4 regions of the Mesorhizobium sp. M0227 genome follow, and region 4 is predicted to be linked to each of the others. Evidence: predicted binding sites of a transcription regulator. Region 4 holds the regulator's gene; each other region holds the start of a gene.

Region 1 (4,159 bases), on a different contig from region 4:
CGGCTGCGTCGGTGATGTGTGGTCGCCTTCGATCGCGCCGCCGGGCGCCGGCACTTCGTTGACCGCAATGACCGGCTCGCCGGTGCGGCGGTCGAGCACATAGAGGTCGCCCTGCTTGGTCGGTCCGACCAGCGCCGGCACCACCGTGCCGTCGGGTTTGGTGATGTCGATCAGGCTCGGCTGTGCCGGTACGTCCATGTCCCAGAGATCGTGGTGCACGGTCTGCCGCACCCATCGCACCTGACCGGTGTTGAGGTCGAGCGCGGTGATCGACGACGAGAACTTCTCGACATTGGCACTGCGCCCGGCGCCGAGCTGGTCCGGCGTCTGGTTGCCGAGCGGCACGTAGAGCAGGCCGAGCTTCTCGTCGGCGCTCGGCGTCGACCACATGTTGGGCGAGTTGGCGGTATAGGTCTGGCCGGCCGGCAGCGGCGTCGTCTGGTCCGGATTGCCGGAATCCCAGTTCCACACCAGCGCGCCGGTGGCAGCGTCGTAGGCGCGGATGACACCGGACGGCTCCTGCGTCGAATAATTGTCGTTGACCGCGCCGCCGACAATGATCTTGCCGCCTGATATCAGCGGGGCCGAGGTCGAGTAGTAATAGCCCGACTTCGGATAGGGCATGTTGGTCAGAAGGTTCAGCGTGCCGCCCTCGGCGAAAGCCGGGCAGACCTGCCCGTTGGCGGCGTCGAGCGCGATCAGCCGCGCGTCCGAGGTCGGCAGGTAGACGCGGGTCGCACAGGGCTGCCCGGCGGCGCCGGCGGCATCGGCATAATAGGCCACGCCGCGGCAGGTCTGGTGCTGGCGGTCCTTGTCGAGCTTGACCTTGGGATCGAAGCGCCATTTCTCCTTGCCGCTCGCGGCATCGATGGCGATGGCGAAATTGTGCGGCGTGCAGATGTAGAGCGTGTCGCCGATCTTCAGCGGCGTCACCTGATAGGTGGTCTCGCCGACATCGTCCGGACCCTTCACGTCGCCGGTCTGGTAGGTCCACGCCGGCTGCAGCTTGGCGACATTGTCAGGCGTGATCTGGTCGAGCGGCGAATAGCGCTGGCCGAACTGCGTGCGGCCGTAATAGTGCCACTCGCCGGCCGGCACATCATTGCCGAGATTGGCGTTGGCGACCACCTTGTCGGTGCCGAGTTCACCGGCAATGTCCTTCGGGTCCGATGTCATCGAATAACCGGCGACGGCCAGCGAGGCCAGCACGGCAAGGATCAGCGGTGCGCGCCCGTCAGGGCCGGCAAGACCCCGCCTCGCCCACGGCGTCAGCAGCCACAAAGCGAGAAGCACGATGATGCCGCCGCGCGGTCCAAGTTCCCACCAGTCGAAGCCGGTTTCCCAGACCGCCCAGGCCAACGTGCCGAGCACGATCACCGCGTAGAGCCACAGTGCGGTGGACCGGCGCCGGTAGAGCAGCCAGGCGGCGATCAGGAAGGCAAGGCCGGCAACGACATAGTACCAGCTGCCGCCCAGCATCGCCAGGCGGATGCCGCCGCCGCCGAGTGCCAGGCCGATGAGGAAAAGAATGAGGGATGTGATGGTGACAGCCAAGATGATACTCCTTCGACTGTTGCGCTTCGCGGCGCGGCCATGGCAACCCGGCATTGCGTCGCTGCCCGAAGCACAACTTTCTCCTGACGGTCCCGCCTGTCAAGCACGGGCCTCAAGCGCAGGCGGTAATGGTCCATCGCAATTGGAATAACATCGACCGCAGTGGGAGCGCGGGGCAGCAATCGGGCACTTTAGCGGAACAAAACGTAGACAGTTCTGGTCTTTCCCCACCGAATCACTACATTCGGGGCAATGTCCGGCTTTTCCGAAGACATGCCCTTTTTCGACGAACCCAATGCGCGGCCCACGGCCCCGTCGGGCATCGCCGCGCGCGCCATGGCTGCCCGCAGCGGCCACAACAACGCGCCCGACTATCTCAAGGGGCTGAACCCCGAGCAACGGCTGGCGGTGGAAACCACCGAAGGCCCGGTTCTGGTGCTGGCCGGAGCCGGCACCGGCAAGACCCGCGTGCTCACCACGCGCATCGCTCACATCCTCGCCACCGGCAAGGCGTTCCCGTCGCAGATCCTCGCGGTGACCTTTACCAACAAGGCCGCGCGCGAGATGAAGATCCGCATCGGCGTGCTGATCGGCGAAGGCAATGTCGAGGGCATGCCATGGCTCGGCACCTTCCACTCGATTGGAGTGAAGCTGCTTCGCCGCCATGCTGAACTCGCCGGTTTGCGCTCCGATTTCACCATCCTCGACACCGACGACGTCGTGCGGCTGATCAAGCAGCTGATCCAGGCCGAAGGTCTGGACGACAAGCGCTGGCCGGCCAAGCAGTTCGCCCAGATGATCGACGGCTGGAAGAACAAGGGGCAAGGCCCGGCCGACATCGCCGAGGGCGATGCGCGCGCCTTCGCCAACGGCAAGGGCCGCGAGCTCTACAAGGCCTATCAGGAGCGGCTGAAGACGCTGAACGCATGCGATTTCGGCGACCTGCTCTGCCACCCGATCCGCATCTTCCGCGCCAATCCGGACGTGCTCAAGGAATACCATAAGCGCTTCAAATACATCCTCGTCGACGAGTACCAGGACACCAACACCGCCCAGTACATGTGGCTGCGGCTCCTGGCGCAAAGGCCGGATGCCGGGCGCAAGCCTTCGGCGACTAATCTCCAATCGGCCGAAGGCCGCAAGGACGACCGTCCGTCCGAGCCGTTGCGAGGCCCCCGCGGAGGGCCCGCGCCGGCAGGCGCGGAACAGCCCGTGAGCGTGAATATATGCTGCGTCGGCGATGACGACCAATCCATCTATGGCTGGCGCGGCGCCGAGGTCGACAACATCCTGCGCTTCGACAAGGATTTTCCCGGCGCCACCATCATCCGGCTGGAGCGCAACTACCGCTCGACCGCGCACATACTGGGGGCCGCCTCCCACCTCATAGCCCACAATGAGGGCCGCTTCGGCAAGACGCTGTTCACCGACCGCAACGAGCCGGAGGACGGCAAGGTGCATGTCCACGCCGCCTGGGATTCCGAGGAAGAAGCGCGCGCCGTCGGCGAGACCATCGAGACCTACCAGCGGCAAAAGCACAATCTCAACGACATGGCGATCCTGGTCCGCGCGTCCTTCCAGATGCGCGAATTCGAGGATCGTTTCGTCACGCTCGGTCTCAACTACCGCGTCATCGGCGGCCCGCGTTTCTACGAGCGCATGGAGATCCGCGATGCGCTGGCCTTCTTCCGCGTGGTGGCGCAAGGCGCCGACGACCTCGCCTTCGAGCGCATCGTCAATGTGCCCAAGCGCGGCCTTGGTGAAGCCACCATCCGCCAGATCCACGACACGGCCCGCGCGCTGCGCATCCCAATGCTGGAAGCCGCCGCCAAGCTCGCCGAAAGCGACGAGTTGAAGCCGAAGCCGCGCGCCGCCTTGCGCGAAGTCGCGGCCAATTTCGAACGCTGGCAGAAGGCGCTGGAAACCACGCCGCACACCGAACTCGCCGAGACCATTCTCGAAGAGAGCGGCTACACCGACATGTGGAAGAACGACCGCTCGGTTGAAGCCCCCGGCCGGCTGGAGAACCTGAAAGAGCTGATCCGCTCGATGGAGGAGTATGAATCGCTGCGCTCCTTCCTCGAGCATGTCGCACTGGTCATGGACGCTGAGCAGAACGCCGGGCTCGACGCCGTCTCGATCATGACGCTGCATTCGGCCAAGGGCCTCGAATTCGAGACCGTCTTCCTGCCCGGCTGGGAAGAAGGTCTGTTCCCGCACCAGCGAGCGCTGGACGAAGGCGGCCGCTCCGGGCTGGAGGAAGAGCGCCGGCTTGCCTATGTCGGCCTGACTCGCGCCAAGAAGAACCTGCATCTGTGGTTCGTCTCCAACCGCCGCATCCACGGCCTGTGGCAGTCGACCATCCCGTCGCGCTTTCTCGACGAACTGCCGGAAGCCCATGTCGAGGTCGCCGAAAGCGGCAACTCCTATGGCGGCTACGGCAACTCCTACGGCGGCGGTTCTTTTGCCTCCGGCCGCGGCGGCCAGGGCGCAGGACGGCAGAACCCCTATGGCGCCTCGCGCTTCGACAATGTCGGCGCCGACACCGAAAAATCCGGCGCCTTCTCCAACACCTATGCGACGCCGGGCTGGCAGCGCGCGCAGG
Region 2 (4,159 bases), on a different contig from region 4:
CCGGAGTGAGCGCGAGAAGCCGTCTCTGTAGGGTTCACGCACAGACAAAGGAGTAAACGCAATGAACCTCATGCAAACCCAAATGGCGCCACCGGCGAGCGTCCCCAATGCCTTCGACACCATAAGCTACGCCATCGGTGAATCCGCAATCGGCGACGTCCTGGCAGCGCGCAGCCAGATCGGCGTCTGCGCCATCCTGATCGGCTCGGACGCCGGCGCGCTGGAGCGGGACCTTGGCCATTGCTTCCCCGACAAGATACTGGTCGAGGACGAGGCCGCACTGCGCGACGATCTCGCGACAATCGCGCGCTTCATCCAAATGCCCGGCGTCGGCCTCGACCTGCCGCTCGACATGCGCCACGGCACGCCATTCCAGCAACAGGTTTGGGATGTGCTGCGCAGCATCCCGTGCGGCGCCACCATCACCTACACCGCGCTCGCCCGGCGTCTCGGCCAGCCGAACGGCGCCCGCGCTGTGGCGACGGCCTGTGCGGCCAACGCAATCGCGCTGGGCATTCCCTGCCACCGTGTCGTCCGCGCCGACGGCTCACTGGCCGGTTACCGCTGGGGTGTCGAACGCAAACGCGCCCTGCTCGACAAGGAGGCTACGATATGAATGCCCATGCCAAAATTGCCAGATCGGTGATCGAAGCCGCCGAGACACGCGTCGCCGGTTACGACTGGCCGGCCCTTGCCGCCGAACTCGACGGCTTCGGCTGTGCCGTGATCGAAAAGCTGTTGTCGCCCGAGGAGTGCCGGCGGATCGCCGACCTCTATTCGGATGAGAAATATTTCCGCAGCCACATCCATATGGCCAGGCACGGCTTCGGCAAGGGCGAGTACCGCTATTTCCGCTATCCCTTGCCCGACCTCCTGGGTGGCCTGCGCAGCGCGCTCTACCCCAGGCTGGCCGAGGTCGCCAATCGGTGGAACGAGCGCATGGGGCAGGCCATGCGTTATCCCGCGACGCACGCCGCGTTTCTCGATCAGTGCCATGCCGCCGGCCAGTCACGGCCGACGCCGCTGCTGCTGCAATATGTGCCTGGCGACTTCAACTGCCTCCACCAGGATCTCTATGGCGACCTCGCCTTTCCGCTGCAGGTGGCGATCCTGCTCTCCGAACCGGGCCGGGATTTCAGCGGCGGCGAGTTCGCCCTGACCGAGCAGCGCCCGCGCATGCAGAGCCGGGTCGAAGTGGTGTCGCTGCGCCAGGGCGACGCCGTTGTCTTCGCCGTCCACAACCGGCCGGTGCAGGGCACCAAAGGCAATTACCGGGTCAACCTGCGCCATGGCGTCAGCCGGTTGCGCTCAGGCATGCGCCACACGGTCGGGATCATTTTTCACGATGCGAAGTGACCAGGGAGAAGATGGAGGTCCCCCTCACCCCGCCGGCGCATAGCGGCTGACCACCATGCCACAGGCATAGGCCTTCGAGCCGAGTAGCCACAGGTTCCTAAAACCGCCCTGATCAAAAATCCGGCGGCCCGCACCCAGCACCGCCGGGTTGATGAAAAGCTGGAACTCGTCGACCAGCCCGGCCGCAATCAGCGCCGACGCGAAACCGGCGCCGCCGAACACCGCCATGTCGCCGCCCTCGCCCGCTTTCAGCGCATTGACTTCGCGCGGCAGGTCGCCGCTGACCACACTGGTGCGCTCCCAAGCCGGCTCCGAGGCCGATTGCCTGAGCTTGTTGCTGAGCACCACCTTGCGGGAGTCGACGATGCGCTGCGCAAAGGCGTAGAACGGATCGCGCGGAAACTTCTTCGCCGCATTGCCCCAATGGGTGAGATAGCCCTCCTGCGCCATCTTGCGGCTGAGCAGGATGGTATCGATGCCTGCGAAGACGGCGTTAAAGTCCTGCTTCAGCGCACCGTCCCAGGCGCTCTCGTCACCCCACTCCCAGAGCTGCCAGGAATGGTCCTCATTGGCGCCGACAAAGCCGTCGACCGACATCTGCATCTGCAGGACCAGCTTTTTCACCGTCATTCTCCTCAGGGCCATCGCAAAACAGTTTACATTTGGAACCGTTGACGCAAGGCCAAAATGATGTCAATAGTAAAGTGATTTAAAAATGGAACCATAGATGTCGACGCGCGAAAAGTCCGGCTGCCCGATCAACCTGTCACTCGAACTGATCGGCGACCGCTGGACGCTGCTCATCGTCCGCGACATGGTCTTCGCCGGGAAAAAGCACTTTCGCGAATTCCTGCAATCCGACGAAGGCATCTCCTCGCGCACGCTGGCCGAGCGACTGCAAACGCTTCAGGAGGAGGGCATCCTCACCCGAAGCGACGACCCGACGCATGGCTTGAGAACCGTCTACCGGCTGACCGAAGCAGGCATCGACCTCTTGCCGGTGCTGGCGACGCTCGGCGCCTGGGGCAGCAAGCACCGCAAGGCCGACGATAAGCTGGCCAGGATTGCCGACGAACTGGCGGCAGGCGGCGAAGCGGCGCTGGAAAGGATGAAAGCGGCGCTGCGAGCGGAGCATATTGTCTAGGCGGTTGCGTTCAGGCGGAACCGGCATGGCTGTTGCCGCACAAATCGCCCCTCCTTGACAATGATCCATCTTTGTTCTTTATTTGTTCCAATCTATCAGCAACTGCGGATGTGCGGTCGGGATGGAAACGACAGCCACCATCCTGCATGCCGATCTCGACGCTTTCTACGCCTCGGTCGAGCAGTTGCTCGATCCGTCGCTGCGCGGCAAGCCGATCGCGGTGGGCGGCGGTGTCGTGCTCGCCGCTTCCTACGAGGCCCGCGCCTTCGGCGTGCGCGGCGGCATGCCCGGGCGCAAGGCGCGCGAACTCTGCCCGCATCTGATCTTCGTCGGTGGCAATTTCAGCCATTACCAGCGGCTAGGCGACGCGGCGATCAAGGTGCTCGACGATTTTACGCCATTGGTCGAGCGCATCTCCATCGACGAGGCCTTTGCCGACGTTGCCGGCTGCACGCATCTGTTCGGCTCCCCACAGGAGATCGCCACGACGATCCGCAGCCGGGTACGCGCCGAACTCGGCCTGCCGATCTCGATCGGCGTCGCCCGCACCAAGCATCTGGCCAAGATCGCCTCGCAGGTGGCAAAACCCGATGGGCTGGTGGTCGTCGAACCCGGCAGCGAGCTCGCTTTCCTGCACGACCTGCCGGTCGGGCTGATGTGGGGCGTCGGCTCGGCGACCAAAGCGCGGCTGGCGGAAATCGGCGTCGAGACCATCGGCCAGCTGGCCAGGACGCGCAGCGGCGCGCTGACGCGGCTGCTCGGCCCCGCCGCCGGCGAAAAGCTGGCCGCATTGTCCTGGAACCGTGACCCGCGCAAACTGGAGACGAAGCGCCGCGCGCATTCCGCCGGCGCACAATCGGCACTCGGAGAGAAGCCTGCCGTAGCACGGGTCATCGTGCCCACTCTGCTGCATCTGGCCGACCGCGTCGCCAGCCGCCTGCGCGCCAAGGCACGGCCCGGCCGCACGGTGACCGTGCGTGTGCGCTTTGCCGATCTCAGCGCAGTCACACGATCGATCACGCTTGACCAGCCGATCTCGGCGACAACCATCCTGGCCGAGATCGCCGGCGACCTGGTGCGCGGCGTGCTCGCCGACCACCCGCATGACAAAACGATCTCGCTGCTGGCGATCTCGGTCTCGCACCTCGAGGAAAGCTTCGAGCTGCAACTCGAACTGCCGCTCGGCCTCGCCGATGAGAAACGCCGGCCCGGTACCAGGAAAGGCCTGGCACGCTTCGACGCCGACCGCGCCATCGACAAGATCCGCGAGCGCTTCGGCAAACAGGCGGTCGGCTACGGCACGGTGGCACTGGAAGCGGCGCGCTCGGTGCCGGATGAATTCAGGGAACTGGCGGAGAAGGAGCTGTGAAGCCAAGGCAAAGGCTATGGGCCGGTACGCGAGTAACGATGGACCCGAACGCCAGTGGAGCTTGCCCCGTGTCGTCGGCTTGCCCCGTGCCAGGGCTCGCAGGCTATGCCGTCATGGTCGGCATCGTGAGTCGGCCAATAGCCAGGTTCGCCCCTGCGGGCGGCCGTGCAGTTCGGGAACGCGGCAAGGTGCCTCAGCACCGAGAGAGGCGTATCAAACCGAATGCCGACGAAGCCATAGACGATATAGCCCGACAACAGAATGAACGGCGCGAACAAAGCCACCCATCT
Region 3 (4,159 bases), on a different contig from region 4:
CGGCCCGAAATGAAACGACAGGCAACGGTCGCCGCTGCCATGTTCATGCCCGCACTCGTAACATGTGCCGGGATTGCCGAGCAGGAGGGCGCCGGGCGCCAGCATTGCCGTACCTTGTTGCGCGCGGTAGCGGAACGTGCCGCTGGTGACGGCGGCCACACAGAAATCCTGATGAGCTTCCTCGAACGGCCGATCGCCAGCGCCGGCCGAGCAGATCACGTCCGTCACGCGCCAGCCGGGGCCGGATGCAAGCGTATGCGTTGTCGCTGTCATGGACGAAATATAGCAATTTTTCCCAAGCCCAGAACCCCATCACCGCCTACTCCCTCCCAGTCTCCTGACAAGAAGAGGCCACAACCATGTTCGATCAATCCTCGTTTGCCGAAGCCCTGCATAGCCCCGGACCGATCGAAGGGCTTGCCGAAAAACTGAGCCTTTACGGCCGCTTCGTCGGCGCCTGGACTTTCAACGCCTCGCGCCATCTCGAGGACGGTACGGTGCTGACAGGGCGTGGCGAGGTGCATTTCGGCTGGGTGCTGGAAGGCCGGGCGATTCAGGACGTGTGGATCCTGCCCGCGCGGGACACTGGTTCCCAGCCTTCGCTCGGCAAATGGACTTTTTATGGCACGACGCTGCGCGTCTATGATCCCGGCGCGGATGCCTGGCACATCTTCTGGAGCGACCCGCGCAACCAGTATTTCAGCCGCCAGCTCGGCCGCGCCGAGGGTGACACGATCGTGCAAGTGGGCGCCGACGGCATCGGCAGTTCAGTACGCTGGAGCTTTTCACGCATCACCGAAAACTCCTTCCGATGGCTGGGCGAACGCTCGCAAGACAATGGCGCGACATGGCGGCTGGAAGTCGAGTTCCTGGCGCGCCGAGAGGTTTGATCGCCGAGGAATGCAGCAGCAGCCCAGAATAAAAGCGTCGCGATCCTTTGCGCCGGCATCAACCACTTTCCCGCTGACAGTTCCCACCGACCGGGCTTTGCTCTACCAATATTCTGTCCGGGCACGGCCCGGCGGGAGGGTCAGAGATGCCGAGTTTCGACAGCCTGTTCAACGCCTTCGTCACCATTCTCGTGACCATCGATCCGCCTGGCCTGGCGCCACTGTTCCTGGCCGTAACGCGCGGCATGAACCGCGAGGAGCGCCAGCAGGTTTCCGTCCGTGCCTCGATCATCGGCTTCCTGGTGATGGCGCTGTTTGCGGTTGCCGGCGCATCGATCCTGTCGGTGTTCGGCATAACGTTGCCGGCCTTCCGCGTCGCCGGCGGTTTCCTGCTGTTCTTCATTGCCTTCGAGATGGTGTTCGAGCGCCGGCAGGACCGTAAGGAGAAGATCGGCGACGTCGCCATCACCAAGGACATGATCCACAACATCGCCGCCTTCCCGCTGGCGATCCCGCTGATCGCCGGCCCCGGCGCGATTTCGGCGACGGTGCTGCTTTCCGGTTCATTTCAGGGATTTGCCGCGCAGGCCGCCCTGGTGGGCATCATCTTCGTCTGCCTCGCCATCACCTATCTGGTGTTCGTGCTGTCGGAACGCATCGACCGCATCCTCGGCCAGACTGGTCGTTCGATCCTGACCCGGCTGCTTGGCGTCATCCTGGCGGCACTGGCCGTGCAATTCGTGGCCGATGGCATCAAGGCGCTGATGGCGGGGTAACGCGACGAGCTGCCGCCGAAGCCGGCCCTATTTCACAGTCGTGTCGATCACTTCGAAATCGTGGGTAATCGTCGCGGTCTTGGCCAGCATCGCAGACGCCGAGCAATATTTTTCGATCGAAAGGTCGATCGCGCGTTTCACCTTGTCGCTGGAGAGTGCCCTGCCCTTGACGACGAAATGCATATGGATGCGTGTAAAAACCCTGGGCTCGGTTTCGGCCCGGTCGGAGTCGAGTTCGACGACGCAGTCCTCGACCGCCTCGCGGCCTTTTTCGAGGATATGCACGACATCATAGGCCGAACAGCCACCGGTGCCGATCAGCACCAGCTCCATCGGGCTTGGACCCGGCGTCTTGCCTTCCGATCCGTGCGCTGTTCCGAGCACGACCTTGTGACCGCTGCCGGATTCCCCGACGAAGGTGCGCTCCTCGACCCACTTTACGCGTGCTTTCACCGAACTCGTCCTTTCACCGTATTTCCTTGATCGGCCCGGTCAACCTCAATCATGATGCAAAACCCCGAAAGTCCATGAATGACTCTCGGGGCACTGTGTCTGACATAACTGTTGCGATCAGAACGGGATTTCGTCATCCAATTCGCGCGACGAACCGCCACCGCCGCCGCTCTTGGCACCGCCACCACCGCGATTGAAGCCTTCGCTCGGGCTGGACTGGCCGAAATCGGAACCACGGCTGCTGCCGCCACCGGTATAGCCGCCGACCTGACCGCCCTCGCCCTGTCCGCGTGCGTCTAGCATCTGCAGCTCACCGCGGAATTTCTGCAGCACGACTTCCGTCGTGTACTTGTCGGCACCGGTCTGGTCCTGCCATTTGCGCGTCTGCAACTGGCCCTCGACATAGACCTTCATGCCCTTCTTCAGATACTGCTCCGCCACCTTGGCGATGCCCTCATTGAAGATGACGACGTTGTGCCACTCGGTTTTTTCCTTGCGTTCGCCGGAATTCTTGTCGCGCCAGCTTTCCGATGTGGCGATGCGGATGTTGACGACCGGTTCACCCGAATTCAGGCGACGGATTTCGGGATCCGCGCCGAGATTGCCGACCAGAATGACCTTGTTGACGCTACCCGCCATGATATTTCTCCGCGCTCATCCGAAACAAATTTTTGTCGCAGCACCTTACAGGTTGCAGGCGATCGCCGCTTGCCATGGCTGCCTTTACCCACAAGGTTTTTGTTCCCTTTTCGTTCTTATCCGCATCGCTGTTTATTGTCAAGGAATGGCAGCAATGCCGAAGCCGATCATATGGGCTCGAAAAGACCGCTTGCCAAATCGATAAGTATGCACTTATGCTTTTGGCATGATCGAAGCAGAGATTTTTCGCGCACTGGCCGACCCGACGCGCCGCGCCGTCTTTGAGCGGCTGGCCGCCGGCGAGATGAGCGTGTCGGAATTGCGCACCGGGATGACGGTGTCGCAGCCCGCGGTGTCGCAGCATCTGGCGGTGCTGCGTGGCGCCGGGCTGGTGGTCGAGCGGCGAGCCGGCCGCAACGCCTATTACCGCGCCGATCCGCAGGGGCTCGCCCCCTTGCTCTCCTGGATCGAACGCTACCGGACCTTCTGGCCGGAACGCATCGAAAGGCTGAAGGCGGTTTTGAAGGACATGGATCAATGAAGAAGGCGGGATCAACGACCAACAACGGTCAAAGCGACGCCCCGGATGCGCTCGAGTTCGAGTACGAGCTTGCCGAGCCGCCGGAAAAGGTATGGCGGGCCCTGACCGTACCGGAATTGCTGGCCGCCTGGATGATGCCGAACGACATGAGACCCGAGATCGGCAACCGTTTTGCCTTCGCCGGAACGGGCGCGTCGATCGAATGCGAAATCCTCGACGCCGATCCCGAGAAGCTGCTGCGCTATTCCTGGCGGGAGCAGCCAGGCGACGCCGCGCGGCAGGATCCGCTCGACAGCCCATTGGACAGCATTGTCACCTTCACACTTGCCCGAACCGTTTCCGGCGGCACGCATCTGCGTGTCGTCCATGACGGCTTTGCCCGCAAGGCCATGCCTGCCGTCGCCATGGCAGGCGCCGGCTGCCGGGTTTCGCTCGGTGCAAACAGGTCATCTAAGCCAATCGCCGCAAACACGCCTCGCCTCCTGCTTCGCGCGGCCTGAAAACAAAACGGACGGAGAGAGATAATGAGCGGTGTTGCCAGTCTGGTGCCGATGGTTATCGAGCAATCGAGCCGCGGCGAGCGCGCCTTCGACATCTTTTCGCGGCTGCTGCGCGAGCGCATCATCTTCATCAACGGTGAGATCAACGACGACATCTCGGCGTTGGTCTGCGCGCAGCTTCTGTCGCTGGAATCGGACAATCCCGACAAGGAGATCTCGCTCTACATCAACTCGCCGGGCGGCGTGGTCACCAGCGGCTTCGCCATCTACGACACAATGCAATACATCAGCTGCCCGGTGTCGACCGTATGCATGGGCTTTGCCGCATCGATGGGCTCGTTCCTGCTGATGGCAGGCACA
Region 4 (4,159 bases):
AGGCGGCGACCCAAGAATGGGCCCAGGATCTCATCCGAGCTTGGAACACGGCCGGATGGTTCGAGATGCCAATCGAACTCGGCGACCAGCTCGGACGCCTGATAGGAGCCGCGGCCGGCCAGACCGTTGTCTGCGACACGACATCGACCAACATCTACAAGGTGCTGCACGCGGCGATGGAGATGCGGCCCGGCCGGTCGGCCATCGTCGCCGAAGGTGACAGTTTTCCCACCGACCTGTACATCGCCGAAGGCGTGGCCTCGACCCGGGATGGCGTCCTGCTGCGCCTCGCGGGTGTCGACGCGCCGACCATCGAAGAGCTGATCGACGAAAACGTCGCGGTGGTGCTGGTCAATCACGTCAATTACAAATCGGGTGAACTGCGCGACATGGCGGCGCTGACGCGCAAAGCTCATGCGGCCGGAGCGCTGATCGTCTGGGATCTTTGCCACACCGCCGGCGCCCTGCCCGTCGAGCTCGATCACGCAAATGCCGATTTCGCCATCGGCTGCACCTACAAGTACCTCAACGGCGGTCCGGGCGCACCGGCCTTCATCTATGCCGCGCAGCGCCACCACGGCGATATCAGCCAGCCGCTCAGCGGCTGGTGGGGCCATGCGCGGCCCTTTGCCTTCGAACGGGGTTATGTTGCCGGCACCGGCATCCGCCGCTTTTTGTGCGGCACTCAGCCGATCCTGTCGATGCGGGCGCTCAGAGGCGCGCTTGCCATCTGGAATGACGTCGACATGGCGGCATTGCGAAAGAAGAGTGTCGCGTTGACAGAACTGTTCATCCAGCTCGTCGAAGCCAGGTGCGGCGCCTACGGTCTCACGCTGGAGACCACCCGCGACGCGACCAGGCGCGGCAGCCAGGTGTCGTTCCTTCACGATCACGGCTATCAAATCATGCGGGCGCTGATCGAGCGCGGCGTCATCGGTGATTTTCGTGCGCCATCGACCATCCGTTTCGGCTTCACGCCGCTCTATGTCGGCTACAAGGATGTGTGGCTGGCGGTTGAGGTGCTGGAGGATATTCTGCGCACGGGCGCATGGAAGGACCGCCGTTTCGCGGTCAAGGAAGCCGTTACCTGACGCAACGATCCCCGCGATCCACCGCCGCCGCCCTCACTGCCTTGGCAGATGACGGAGGGCTGAATTTCCAGCCACAAATGCCAACAGACGTTGGCGTTTTGGCTCCGTTTCGTTCACGGCAAACGAACGTCCCGAAGATTGATATCGTCCTTTGTGGAGGTCGATAGACTAATAATGCCAAGCCTTGGGTCGAGGATGAGCCACAGGTCATTAACCATAATAATTTCAATGTGAGCAGGCGCATCGCCGTGCCTAGCGCCTGTTGATCGCGACCCGCTGGCAAGCGCCAAATAATTTCAGCAGCCTTAACAAATTCATTAAACTTTAAACGGTTGCAGAACACAACTGGAACAGATAGGGTTTGTTCTGGGTTTGTTTTTCGATTCTGGTTTCAGGTAACCTGGGGGCCGCCATGCTGACGCGCAAGCAACATGAACTGCTGATGTTCATCCATGAACGCCTGAAGGAGAGCGGCATTCCGCCATCCTTCGACGAGATGAAGGAGGCGCTTGACCTTGCCTCCAAATCCGGGATTCATCGGCTGATCACCGCACTTGAGGAGCGCGGCTTTATTCGCCGGTTGCCCAACCGGGCACGCGCGCTGGAAGTGCTGCGATTGCCGGACTCGATCGCGCCCGGTCTCAACGCGGCAAAGAAGTTTTCGCCAAGCGTCATCCAGGGCAGTCTCGGTCAGGGTGGCGCCCTTGGCCGGCAGATCAAGCCGGCGCCTTCGCGGATGCCCTCGCCCGGCAATGATGACGATGCGGTCTCCGCCGTGTCGATCCCGGTCATGGGCCGTATCGCTGCCGGTGTGCCGATCGATGCCATCCAGCATCAGACGCATTCGATCTCGGTGCCGCCGGACATGATCATGGGCGGCGCCCACTATGCGCTGGAGGTCAAGGGAGACTCGATGATCGAGGCCGGTATCTTCGACGGCGACACCGTCATCATCCGCAATGCCGACACGGCGAGCCCCGGCGAGATCATCGTGGCGCTGGTCGATGAAGAGGAAGCGACGCTGAAGCGGTTCCGCCGCAAGGGCGCTTCGATTGCTCTCGAAGCCGCCAATCCGGCCTATGAAACCCGTATTTTCGGCCCGGACAGGGTCAAGGTGCAAGGCAAGCTCGTCGGCCTGATCCGCCGCTACTGAGGCGGCTGTGGGTTGGCCGCTGGCTTCTCCGGTTTCTTGAAGGGTGCCAGCCCCCTTGCCTCACGAGAGTATTTGCGTTGCGTGTGCCAGGGCCGATATGGGCTGTCCACCGCGAAGCTGATCGTCGCCGGCGTGGTCGCCGATTGGCGATCGAAGAAGACCGCGGCACTGCCTTTGCGAGCCAGTTGCCGCTTGGTGATGACGAGAACCAGCGGATTGTGACAGGCGTCATACGCGGTGGCGTCATTGATGACGATCAGCTCGGCGAAGCCGCAGGCTTTCCAGGCGTCCTTGCGGTCCTCGACATAGGCAATGATCGCACCGGACATGTGCCTGGCCACGCAAACGCCTGAGGAGCAATAGAACGGCGATCCCAGCGGCAGATCAACGGCATCCGCGACATCGAATTGCCCATCGCTGTTGTCGAACACCTCTGGCACGACGATGGTTTCTGATGTCAGGGCGCGTTTCCAGTTGTCGACGGTGAATTCGTTCGGCCGTTCCCGGCTGACGGCAAGCTCACCGCCACCGATCGGCAACGCCACCAGCCGGGCGTCTTCCGAGATTAGCACATCCGGCGTGCGCGTATCCGAGACGGTCAGCAAGCCTGCCAGCGCGAATGGCAGAGCAGCGAGCCGCAGCCAAGTTGTCGCCATTGTCGCGATGACCAGGGCAATTGCCACCAACAGGACCGACTGCTGCGAAATCAGCCCGACCCCATCGACAGGCGAACGCTCGGAGATCCAGCCTGATATGGCGATCATCATCGTCAGGCCCTTACCCATCAGGTAGAGAGCCGGCCAATCCAATCCGAAAGGCATCAACAGCGCGCTGGCGACGGCCAGGAACATGACGACGGTGACGATCGGCATTACCGCGAGATTGGCAAACAGGCTGAGCGGCGAGACACGCTGAAAATGCCAGATGGCAAACAGCGTCGTCGCGCTTCCCGCGATGATCGAGGTCATGGCAAGGCCGGTTGCCGCCAGCAGGAATTTTCGCGTCAGGAAACCGGGCACGGATCGCTTTGGCGGCGGCGGTCTTGCTTTTCCCGCGCGGTGATCCGCCCAGCCGGCATAGGCGCCGACCAGAGCCGCGGTCGCGGCGAACGACATCTGAAAACTCGGGCCGACCACCTCATGCGGCGACACCACGATGACGGCGATCGCCGAGATCGCCAGATTGCGCATGGTGAGTGCTGCTCGATCGAACAGCACGGCAATCAGCATCACCGCCAGCATGATGAAGCTGCGCTCGGCGGCAACGACGACTCCCGAGATGATGAGATAGGCCGCGATCGAGAACAGTGCGGCGGCGGCGGCATACTTCTTGACCGGGCGACGCGCGGAAAAGTCGGTAAACAAGGCGAAGGCGCCGCGCAGCAAACCCATGATGGTGCCTGCGACCAGAGCCATGTGCAGTCCCGAAATGGAGATGATGTGGTAGATGCCGGTACGTCGCATCGCCTCATTGATGTCATCGGGAATGCCGGCGCGCACGCCGACGATCAGCGCCGCGGCGATCTCGCCTTCGGCGCCGCCGACGCTCGCCCTGATATGGTCGGCGATGCCTTCACGGGCATTTTCCACGCTAGAGGAAATTCGGGCCGGCAGCGGCATGTCGCCGTCATCGTTGACGACAAGCTTTGGATTGCCGAGAAAGAACCCGCTGCCACCGATGCCGGCAAAGTAGCTGTCGAAGGAGAAGTCATAGCTGTCCGGCCGCACCGGCCCGGTCGGCGGCAAGAGCTTGGCATATCCGGTGATGAGGGAGCCGGCGGTCACGTCAGCCGGGATCTTGCGTGCCGAAAGCCGCACCCGTTCCGGCGCATAGCGCAGTTTCGGTCTTGCGGTCGATGTCACGTCGATGGTCAGCCGGATACGGCCGGTTTCCATCCGGTCGAGCGAGACGACGC

What was found. The regulator LexA, encoded in region 4, represses DNA repair genes until DNA is damaged. The targets are predictions, from matches to a motif close to TGTTCNNNNTGTGTTCNG.
Region 1: the regulator LexA is predicted to act here: its motif matches at 1,750-1,767, upstream of NKJ00_RS19715 (ATP-dependent helicase).
Region 2: the regulator LexA is predicted to act here: its motif matches at 2,573-2,590, upstream of dinB (DNA polymerase IV).
Region 3: the regulator LexA is predicted to act here: its motif matches at 2,859-2,876, upstream of NKJ00_RS27965 (single-stranded DNA-binding protein).

What each region holds. Positions count from the first base shown of each region.
Region 1 covers NZ_JAMYSJ010000014.1:20,260-24,418, forward strand. The annotation lists gene NKJ00_RS19710 (glucose/quinate/shikimate family membrane-bound PQQ-dependent dehydrogenase) at 1-1,554, opposite strand, end outside; gene NKJ00_RS19715 (ATP-dependent helicase) at 1,807-4,159, shown strand, end outside.
Region 2 covers NZ_JAMYSJ010000010.1:92,674-96,832, reverse strand. The annotation lists gene NKJ00_RS16080 (methylated-DNA--[protein]-cysteine S-methyltransferase) at 62-616, shown strand; gene NKJ00_RS16075 (2OG-Fe(II) oxygenase) at 613-1,356, shown strand; gene NKJ00_RS16070 (dihydrofolate reductase family protein) at 1,381-1,980, opposite strand; gene NKJ00_RS16065 (winged helix-turn-helix transcriptional regulator) at 2,084-2,500, shown strand; gene dinB (DNA polymerase IV) at 2,622-3,869, shown strand; gene NKJ00_RS16055 (excalibur calcium-binding domain-containing protein) at 3,884-4,159, opposite strand, start outside.
Region 3 covers NZ_JAMYSJ010000031.1:49,657-53,815, forward strand. The annotation lists gene NKJ00_RS27945 (helix-turn-helix transcriptional regulator) at 1-273, opposite strand, end outside; gene NKJ00_RS27950 (hypothetical protein) at 360-890, shown strand; gene NKJ00_RS27955 (MarC family protein) at 1,037-1,666, shown strand; gene NKJ00_RS27960 (OsmC family protein) at 1,694-2,119, opposite strand; gene NKJ00_RS27965 (single-stranded DNA-binding protein) at 2,237-2,758, opposite strand; gene NKJ00_RS27970 (ArsR/SmtB family transcription factor) at 2,985-3,299, shown strand; gene NKJ00_RS27975 (SRPBCC family protein) at 3,296-3,799, shown strand; gene NKJ00_RS27980 (ATP-dependent Clp protease proteolytic subunit) at 3,824-4,159, shown strand, end outside.
Region 4 covers NZ_JAMYSJ010000022.1:27,656-31,814, reverse strand. The annotation lists gene kynU (kynureninase) at 1-1,091, shown strand, start outside; gene lexA (transcriptional repressor LexA) at 1,504-2,244, shown strand; gene NKJ00_RS24305 (ComEC/Rec2 family competence protein) at 2,238-4,159, opposite strand, start outside.